3 regions of the Bacillus sp. EA-CB0995 genome follow, and region 3 is predicted to be linked to each of the others. Evidence: riboswitches for the same ligand, from Rfam matches in the RefSeq annotation. Region 3 holds a riboswitch; each other region holds the start of a gene.
What was found. Region 3 has a riboswitch for S-adenosylmethionine ahead of ACEWFJ_RS07360 (methionine biosynthesis PLP-dependent protein). Riboswitches for the same ligand answer to the same signal wherever they lie in the genome.
Positions count from the first base shown of each region.

Region 1: another riboswitch for S-adenosylmethionine. It lies ahead of ACEWFJ_RS17570 (YezD family protein); the one in region 3 lies ahead of ACEWFJ_RS07360 (methionine biosynthesis PLP-dependent protein).
Region 2: another riboswitch for S-adenosylmethionine. It lies ahead of ACEWFJ_RS03690 (methionine ABC transporter ATP-binding protein); the one in region 3 lies ahead of ACEWFJ_RS07360 (methionine biosynthesis PLP-dependent protein).

Region 1 covers NZ_CP169269.1:3,397,077-3,400,357, reverse strand. The annotation lists lysine riboswitch at 1-70, shown strand, start outside; gene lysA (diaminopimelate decarboxylase) at 252-1,568, shown strand; SAM riboswitch class I at 1,696-1,804, shown strand; gene ACEWFJ_RS17570 (YezD family protein) at 1,871-2,014, shown strand; gene ACEWFJ_RS17565 (phosphoadenylyl-sulfate reductase) at 2,106-2,810, shown strand; gene sat (sulfate adenylyltransferase) at 2,855-3,281, shown strand, end outside.
Region 2 covers NZ_CP169269.1:704,036-707,316, forward strand. The annotation lists gene ACEWFJ_RS03675 (toprim domain-containing protein) at 1-247, shown strand, start outside; gene ACEWFJ_RS03680 (thioredoxin family protein) at 259-558, shown strand; gene ACEWFJ_RS03685 (hypothetical protein) at 701-1,045, shown strand; SAM riboswitch class I at 1,172-1,279, shown strand; gene ACEWFJ_RS03690 (methionine ABC transporter ATP-binding protein) at 1,441-2,466, shown strand; gene ACEWFJ_RS03695 (methionine ABC transporter permease) at 2,459-3,124, shown strand; gene metQ (methionine ABC transporter substrate-binding lipoprotein MetQ) at 3,226-3,281, shown strand, end outside.
Region 3 covers NZ_CP169269.1:1,412,851-1,416,131, reverse strand. The annotation lists partial or broken gene ACEWFJ_RS07365 (bifunctional homocysteine S-methyltransferase/methylenetetrahydrofolate reductase) at 1-966, opposite strand, end outside; SAM riboswitch class I at 1,039-1,149, opposite strand; SAM riboswitch class I at 1,352-1,471, shown strand; partial or broken gene ACEWFJ_RS07360 (methionine biosynthesis PLP-dependent protein) at 1,545-2,656, shown strand; partial or broken gene metC (cystathionine beta-lyase) at 2,653-3,281, shown strand, end outside.

The sequences.
Region 1 (3,281 bases), 2.0 Mb from region 3:
TATATTGGGACTGCATTGAATAAATGTAGTACTGTCATAAGTATTTTGCTTATGGAGAGCTATTAGGAGATGTTTGATGCGGTTTCTTATTTGAGAAAATAACAATACGTTTATTTTTTCGACATAAATTCTTCTAATAAGAAACGCGTGTGAACATTGTTCCGCGCGTTTTTTGTTTATCTAAATTAGGAATAATAGTAATAAATAAGAAATGTAATAGAGGGTTTTGCGAAAACAAGGGAGGAATTCACATGTATTTACACGGCACAAGCCGCATTAATGAACAAGGACACTTAGAAATTGGAGGATGCGATGCTACTGAACTTACAAGAGCATATGGGACACCACTTTATGTTTACGATGAAGCAGCAATTCGAGAGAAATGTCGTGCATTTCATCGTGCTTTTAGGGAAAGTGGGTTCTCTTATCAAGTAGCATATGCAAGCAAAGCGTTCTTGTGCATGGAAATGTGCAGGTTAGCTGCCGAAGAAAATATGTCACTAGATGTTGTGTCTAGCGGAGAACTATATACGGCGTTGCAAGCGAGATTTCCAGCAGAGCGCATCCATTTTCATGGTAATAATAAAACAGAAGAAGAAATAAGAATGGCATTAGAAGCTAATATTGGCTGCTTTGTTGTAGATAATTTTTTTGAACTAGAGGTATTGCATGATTTAGCGAAAGAATACGGGCAAGTTGTGAATATCTTGCTGCGTGTGACGCCGGGAGTAGAAGCGCATACACATGAATATATTACAACAGGTCAAGATGATTCTAAGTTTGGTTTCGGTATTTCAACAGGGCATGCATCACAAGCGGTAAAAAGTGCATTAGAAAAATCAAACTATCGTGTATTAGGAATTCATTCTCATATCGGATCGCAAATTTTTGAGACGGCAGGATTTATTCGTGCAATTGAAGTGCTTCGCAACTTCTTGGAAACAGTGAGAAAAGAAATGAACTATGTAGCCCCAGTATTAAATGTAGGAGGCGGTTTTGGAATTCGCTATACGGAAGGGGACACACCTCTTGCTCTTGGTGAATATGTGAAAGCTGTGACGGATGCGGTACGTGAGCAGTTTACAGTATGCGAATACCCCCTTCCAGAAATTTGGGTAGAACCAGGCCGTAGTATTGTTGGAGATGCAGGAACAACGTTGTATACAGTTGGAGCGATTAAAGATATTCCGGGTATCCGTAAATATGTATCGGTTGATGGAGGTATGACAGATAATCTTCGTCCAGCACTTTATGGAGCTCGTTATGAAGCATTGCTAGCAAATCGTGCGAATGAATCTGCCGAAGAGGTTGTTTCAATTGCGGGAAAATGTTGTGAAAGTGGGGATATGCTCATTTGGGATGTAGAGCTTCCAAAAGTTGTTTCTTGTGATCTCTTAGCTATTTCTTGTACAGGGGCATATGGTTATTCGATGGCAAATAATTATAACCGTATTCGTCGCCCAGCAGTTGTGTTTGCAAAAAACGGAAAATCACAAGTTGTTGTGGAGAGAGAATCGTATGAAAATATTATTGAGAACGATCGCATACGTGTAAAGGAACTTGTGTGACTGCGTCCTTACTTAGCTGAAGTGGGAGTTGTTTAGGTGAACAACTCCTTCTTTGTCAAAAAAACATAAAATTTATCGGAAAACTAGGATTGAAAAAAATCAGAATTGTGATAAAATACAAATATAATTCTTATCAAGAGTGGCGGAGGGAACTGGCCCGAAGAAGCCCGGCAACCTACTTTATAGGAGTAAGGTGCTACTTCCAGCAAAATGGTATCCATTTTGGAAGATAAGGTAGATACGTTACCGGAACAGTCTTTTCGAAATGGGAAAGATTTTTTTATGAAAAAGGGGGGCTGTTCGTGGGAGTGCGCGGACAATTTGAAGAAGTAGCAAGTCAGATTCAATCTATGCTTACTGATATGAAATATGGTTCTATTACAATTGTTGTGCAAGATGGTAAAGTGATTCAGCTTGAAAAAAGTGAAAAAGTACGCTTAAAATAAGCACGCTGACTAGAAAAACTAGAGGCGGCCCTAATCTATTTCTATAGGTTAAGGCCGCCTTTTTATATGGGTGTTATGAGGGGGGACAACGATGTTAACGTACGAAACGTGGCAAGATAATTTTGTTTCATTTCAGGAAGATGATGAAACGAAAGGCGCTTTGGCAGCAGTACGCTGGGCGTATGAACATTATGAGGACGATATTGTTTATGCATGCAGCTTTGGGATAGAAGGAATGGTTTTATTGCACGTGATTAACCAAGTAAATCCATCTGCAAAGATTGTATTTTTAGATACAAATGTTCATTTTCAAGAAACATATGACTTGATCAAAAAAGTCAGGGAACGATTTCCTAAGTTGAATATTATTGAAAAGCAGCCGGCACTTACACTTGAGGAACAAGCAAAAGAGTATGGTGAGAAATTATGGGAACATAATCCAAACCTTTGTTGTCAATTAAGGAAAATTAAGCCGTTAGAAGAAGCGCTAACAGGTAGGAAGGCATGGATATCAGGCTTAAGAAGAGAACAGTCTGAAACGCGAAAACATACGCAGTTTGTCAATCGAGATCATCGCTTTCAATCTGTTAAAATTTGTCCGCTTATTCATTGGACTTGGAAAGAAGTATGGCGCTATGTATACAAGCATAATTTGCCGTACAACCCACTCCATGATATTGGGTATCCGAGCATCGGATGTGAAACATGTACCGTGCAGGTACAAGAGGGTGGAGATTCGCGAGATGGGCGCTGGGCCGGGAAGTTGAAAACAGAATGTGGTCTTCATTATCAATGAAGACTACTATTCGTTAATACTTGATATAGAAGGAGAAAAAGAAAATGAGTGATACAAAAATATTAGTCAATCGAATTGATGAAACATATGAAACAGCACATATCGTAAAAGAAATTGAGTTAGATGGAATCGCATTAAGTGATTTAGAACTCATTGCGATCGGTGGATATAGCCCACTTACTGGCTTTTTAGGAAAGAACGATTATGTGTCAGTAGTAGAAACAATGCGATTAGCAGATGGAGATGTATGGAGCATTCCAATTACATTACCTATAACAGAAGAAAAAGCGAAGGAATTAAAAGTGGGGGAAGAAGTTCGGCTTGTAAAAGAAGGTGTAACTTACGGTGTGATTCAAGTTCAAGAGATTTATGCGCCTGATAAAGAAAAGGAGGCGTTACTTGTCTATAAAACGGTAGAAGAAGCACATCCGGGTGTTAAAAAATTATACGATCGTCCGGATATATACGTGG
Region 2 (3,281 bases), 710 kb from region 3:
TGGTACAATTAGTTTGTCGAAAATGGATGAACTTATTGATCAGCTGTACGATAAAGAAGTGTATGTGCTTGTGGACGCAGATGATGCAGGAGAGAAGCTACGCAAACAATTTCGCCGAGAATTTCCACATGCTGAACATATTTATATTGATCGTTCGTATCGTGAGGTTGCAACTGCACCATCAAATCATTTAGCGAACGTTTTATGGGGAGCTGACATTGACGTTTATACAGAATTTTTACGGTAAGGAATGGTAGAATGATCGATTTGACAGGAAATGAAGCTGTAGCTGCAGTTGAAAATCAAGATAAAACGGTGTTATACGTATATACGCCAATGTGTGGTACGTGTCAACTTGCTAAAAAAATGTTAACAGTTGTTGAAGCCGCATTACCTCATTTGGAAATTGGGATGCTAGATTTAAATTACGCACCGCATTTTGCGCGGGAGTACGAAATTGAAAGTGTTCCGTGTTTACTTATATTTGAGAAAAATCAACTTATGAAGAAAATATATGCATTTCAATCTGTGGAATATTTATATATGGAATTACAATAGGCGGCAAATACTTTGCCGCCTCGACATATTTCTTGGGAAATATAAGCAACAAGCGATTTTTTGTCGAGAGAAAGATACAGGAGAGCCCGTTATAGAAATGGAATGGTATTATGTAAAACGTGATATGAGGAGTGTGACGGAGATGAAATTGTATTCACTGCTTCAATCATTTGTAACATATGCCAATACGCAATATCATTTAGAACCGCTACTGCCGCAATTTGAGCGGACTGTTTGTTTTACTTTTCAAGATGAGCGTTATTCATTGAAAATTTCAAGAGATAAAATTGAGCTTACGAATGGTGCAATGGGAACGGAAGAACTTGTTTGTTTTCAAGAAGATGACTTGCAGTTATTAATTACAGGACAAGTTCGTTTGCAGTCACTATTGCGTAGAAAGGCCATTACATATAGAGGGACATACCAAACAATGTTATTATTAGAATCTGTATTTCATATTTGTAAGCCGCTACGAATAGGTGCTTAAATTTCAGAAAGTTCCTTCTTTGCGAAAATTTCTGTTGACATCTATTTCATGCGTTGATACAATTCAAAACATGAAATAACGAAAACTTCATAACGACAAAATCAGACGAAATTTATATCTGATTTTCTCTTATCAAGAGAGGTGGAGGGACTGTGCCCTATGAAACCCGGCAACCGTCAACTTATGTTGAAATGGTGCCAATTCCTGCAAAGCGAATGCTTTGAGAGATGAGAGGAAAGGATAATAGTAATTTATGTATATAAACCTTTCTGCTCATTTTAAAGCAGAAAGGTTTTTTTGTTGTTTCAGTGTAGGAGGACGCTCAAACGACAAATCGTTTTTATAGTTATAGCGGCGAGCCGCTTACGATTTTTAACTAAAAAGGGGTGACATCAATGATTGTGTTAGAAAATGTAAAGAAAATATATCGCTCCAAAACCGGCGATGTTACTGCTGTTGATAATGCGAATTTACAAATAGAAAAAGGTGAAATTTTCGGGGTTATCGGATATAGCGGTGCCGGAAAGAGTTCCTTAATTCGCTTGTTTAATCAATTGGAGAAACCAACGTCTGGAAAAATTACTGTTGGAGAGCGTTTGATTTCAGCAATTAGAGGAAAAGAACTGCGAGAAGCGCGTCAAGAAATCGGGATGATTTTCCAGCATTTTAACTTGCTTTGGTCACGAACCGTTCGTGAAAATATTGCTTTTCCGCTTGAAATTGCTGGAGTGACAAAAGAGAAAAGAACACAGCGTGTAGATGAATTGATTCGTCTTGTTGGTTTAGAGGGACGGGGAGATGCGTATCCATCTCAGCTAAGTGGTGGACAAAAGCAGCGTGTTGGTATTGCGAGAGCATTAGCAAATAACCCGAAAGTATTATTATGCGATGAAGCGACATCAGCACTAGATCCAGAAACAACAGATCAAATTTTAGATTTGCTTCTCGATATTAATAAACGCCTCGGTTTAACGATTGTACTCATTACACATGAAATGCACGTTATTCAAAAAATTTGTAACCGCGTTGCTGTTATGGAAAAAGGAAAGATTGTTGAAAGCGGCAGTGTGTTAGAAGTATTTCGTAATCCGCAGCAAGACATTACAAAGCGTTTTGTTAAGCAAATAACAGATTCTGAAGATACAGATGAAGCAATTGAACATTTAGTAGAGAAGTACCCGGAAGGAAAAGTTGTGAAACTGCAATTTATTGGTGAAGCGGTAGAAAGACCAGTTTTGCAGGAGTTAATGAAGCAAGATGGAGTGGAAGTGAGCATTCTGCAAGGGAATATTGCTCAAACAACAAACGGGGCGTATGGAAGTTTAATTGTTCATTTAAAAGGTGACGAAGATATAGTTGCAGAGGCAGTTGCAACAATTCAACAAGAGCAAGTAGAGCTGGAGGTGATTGCACATGGATAATTTGTTTCAAAATGTCGATTGGGATCAAATGTTAGAAGCAACACAAGAAACGTTATACATGACGGCAATTGCCACGCTTGCAACGTTCGTATTAGGTCTTATTCTTGGATTAGTACTGTTTCTCACAGGAAAAGATAATCTGTGGGAGAACAAGCCAGTTAATATTGTGATTGGCGCGTTTGTAAATATTTTTCGTTCCATTCCGTTCATCATTTTAATCATTTTATTGATTCCGTTTACGAAGTTTCTTCTTAATACGATTCTTGGAGCAAGTGCCGCATTGCCAGCATTAATTGTTGGAGCAGCACCGTTCTATGCGAGAATGGTTGAAATTGCGCTTCGTGAAATTGATAAAGGCGTTATTGAAGCATCAAAAGCGATGGGAGCAAAGACGAGTACAATTATCTTAAAAGTATTGATACCAGAATCTTTTCCAGCACTTATTTCGGGTATTACGGTAACGGCAATTGCACTTGTAGGCTACACAGCAATGGCTGGAGTTGTTGGAGCAGGTGGTCTTGGTACACTTGCTTATTTAGAGGGGTTCCAACGCAATAATGGTGATGTTACTCTCATGGCAACAATTCTTGTACTTGTTATTGTATTTATTATTCAAATGTTTGGTGATTTTCTTACAAAGCGACTTGATAAAAGGTAAAGAGAAGTTAGTTATTATTAGGATAAAGAGTTTTCGTTTCGTACGAAAACTCTATATAGACTTTATATTTTGAATATTGAAAAAAGAGGGGATGTTATAACATGAAGAAGGTATTATTTTCAGCACTTCTTGCTGTATTTGTGTTTGCATTAGCTGC
Region 3 (3,281 bases):
CACTGTCGTTTCTTTCTTCGCTTTTTCTGCTAATGTAATTCGATTCACTGTATTTACACGCTTCGTTGCTATTACTTCTGCACGCTTTACAACTTCTTTAGCTGTTACAGGACGCTCATTTTTAAGTGCCCGCTTCATTGCTTCGATATGAGCAGGGGTTGTACCGCAACAACCACCAAGTAACCTAACTCCTTGCTTAATAAATTCTGGCGCCATCTCTTCAAAATAAGCAGGGCTTCCTTCATATACATAACGACCTTCTACATATTTAGGAAGACCGGCATTTGGATATGCAGATAAATAACCATATTCAGGAATTGCTATTGTTTTAAAAGATTCGATCATATGAAGCGGCCCTAATTGACAATTTAATCCGACCACATTTGCACCATACTCTATAAGCCGCTTCAATACACCATCTACACTATTTCCATTTTGAGTTGTACCAGCTTCGTGAAGAGCAAGCTGTGCAATAAGAGGGACGTTTGTTTGCTTTCGTAATACTTTCACTGCATGAAGCAATTCAAATTCATCATAAAAGGTTTCTAATAATAGCCCATCAACATTTTCCTCTAGTAAAGCATTTGCTTGCTCTAAGAGCATAAATTCTCGTTCCATATCAGTCGTTGTAACTGCTCCAATGTGTTTCATACCACCGATTGTTCCAACAATTGCATTTTTTTCTGTCACAGCTGCTTTTGCATGTCTTACAGCGGCACGATTAATTTTTCTTACGCGATCCTCCAGTCCATACATGCGAAGTTTTCCTTCATTTGCTCCGTATGTATTTGTTTGAATAACATCTGCTCCGGCTGCAACATATTGTTTATGAATCGAAATAATCCGATCCGGCTCAGATAAATTCAATTCTTCAAAGCAGCTTTGTAAACCATGAGAGTGTAACAATGTTCCCATTGCCCCGTCCCCAATAACAATTCCTCGTTGCAATAAATCTAGTAATTTCACATATCTCCCTCTCTTCTTTTCAATATAAAAACCCCCTCTTCTCAATGAAGAGGGGGACAGCATTTCATCCTCCTCTTATCATTCAGAACAATTTGTTCTGCAGGTCTTAGCACCGTCTCAAACATGTTGTTTGAAGGTTGCTGGGTTTCACAGGGCCTTTCCCTCCACCACTCTTGATAAGAGTTTCATTCTATTGTGAATGCTAAAAGTAAACATCATCCGTTCACCCATTAACAATCTTTGTTAATTTTTTCATTAATTTAGCATGTTGAAGTGAGAAAGTCAACGAAAATAAAGAAAAATAAAATTATTCAAAATATAGTTGCGCTTCTTTCTAAATTTGTTGTAAAGTAAAAAAACATAATAAAAAACTTCATATTTCGAATTCTTATCGAGAGAGGTCGAGGGACTGGCCCATTGACGCCTCAGCAACCATTAACAAGCTTTTTATTTGTTAATAAGGTGCTAATTCCAGCAAATTGAGAAATGATTTGACAGATAAGAAGAAGACTATATTCGTCATATATAAGCCTTCTTCTTAGAAGGCTTTTTTATTTTGTATAAGGAGGAATTCTATTATGTCTACAATTGAAACGAAGCTTGCCCAAATTGGAAATCGCAGTGAAACAACAACAGGAGCAGTCAATCCACCCGTTTACTTCTCCACTGCGTACCGTCACGAAGGAATTGGAAGGTCAACAGGGTTTGATTATTCCCGAACAGGAAACCCAACACGTCTTCTATTAGAGCGCGCAATCACTGACTTAGAGCAAGGAGAGCAAGGCTATGCCTGTAGCTCAGGAATGGCTGCTGTTCTTCTTGTCCTTTCACTATTCCGATCTGGTGACGAACTTATTGTATCTGAAGATTTATACGGCGGAACATATCGTTTATTTACAGAGCACGAACAAAAATGGGATGTTCGATGTAGATACGTAGATACGCAGCATATACAAGAAATTGAAAAAGCAATTTCACCAAATACAAAAGCAATTTTCATAGAAACACCAACAAACCCACTTATGCAAGTAACGGACATCGCAGCAGTTGCTACCGTTGCAAAACGTCATAACTTGCTACTTATTGTTGATAACACATTCTACACACCGTATTTACAACAACCATTAACAACCGGAGCTGACATTGTCCTGCATAGTGCTACAAAATATTTAGGCGGTCATAACGATGTATTAAGCGGACTTGTCGTTGCTAAAGGTACAAAGTTATGTCAGGAACTCGCTCACTATCATAATGCATCTGGAGCTGTGTTAAGCCCATTTGATTCTTGGCTTTTAATACGCGGCATGAAAACATTAGCGCTTCGTATGAGGCAACATGAAGAAAACGCAAAAGCAATTGTTGCCTATTTACAAGGGGAAGAATCTATAACCGATGTGTTTTATCCGGGAAAAGGCGGTATGATCTCTTTTAAACTGAAAAAGAAGCATGGATTGATCCGTTCTTACAATCTCTTTCTCTTATTACGTTTGCAGAAAGTCTTGGCGGCGTAGAAAGCTTCATTACATACCCAGCAACACAAACACATGCTGATATACCAGAAGACATTCGCACTGCCCGCGGCGTTTGTAATCGTCTGCTCCGTTTTTCCGTAGGAATCGAGAATCAAGATGATTTAATTCAAGACTTACAGCAAGCACTCAAACAAGTAAAAGAAGGAGTGAGAATATGAGTTATTCCATAGATACGCTTTTACTCCATAATCGTTTTAAGCATGACAAACAAACTGGAGCTGTCAATGTTCCTGTTTATAACACATCCACGTTTCATCAATTTGATGTAGATACATTTGGAAAATATAATTATAGTCGCTCTGGAAATCCAACGCGCGAAGCTCTTGAGGAGATGATTACTTTACTAGAGGGGGAAGTAAAGGGTTTGCCTTCTCATCTGGTATGGCTGCTATTTCAACAACTTTTCTTCTTTTATCACAAGGAGATCATGTCCTTATTTCTGAAGACGTATACGGGGGCACATATCGAATTGTAACTGAAGTTCTCTCTCGTTACGGCGTTTCTCACACATTCGTTGACATGACAAATTTAGAAGAAGTAGAACGAAAGATTCAGCCGAATACAAAAGTTTTTTATGTTGAAACGCCATCAAATCCATTATTAAAAGTGACAGATATTAAAGCTGTTTGTGAGCTTGCCAAATCTGTTGGAGCGCTCACTTTTGTTGATAATACATTTTTAACACCACTATTTCAACAACCGTTAGAACTTGGGGCTGATATTGTTCTCCATAGTGCAACAAAATTTCTTGCAGGTCATAGCGATGTTACCGCCGGATTGGCA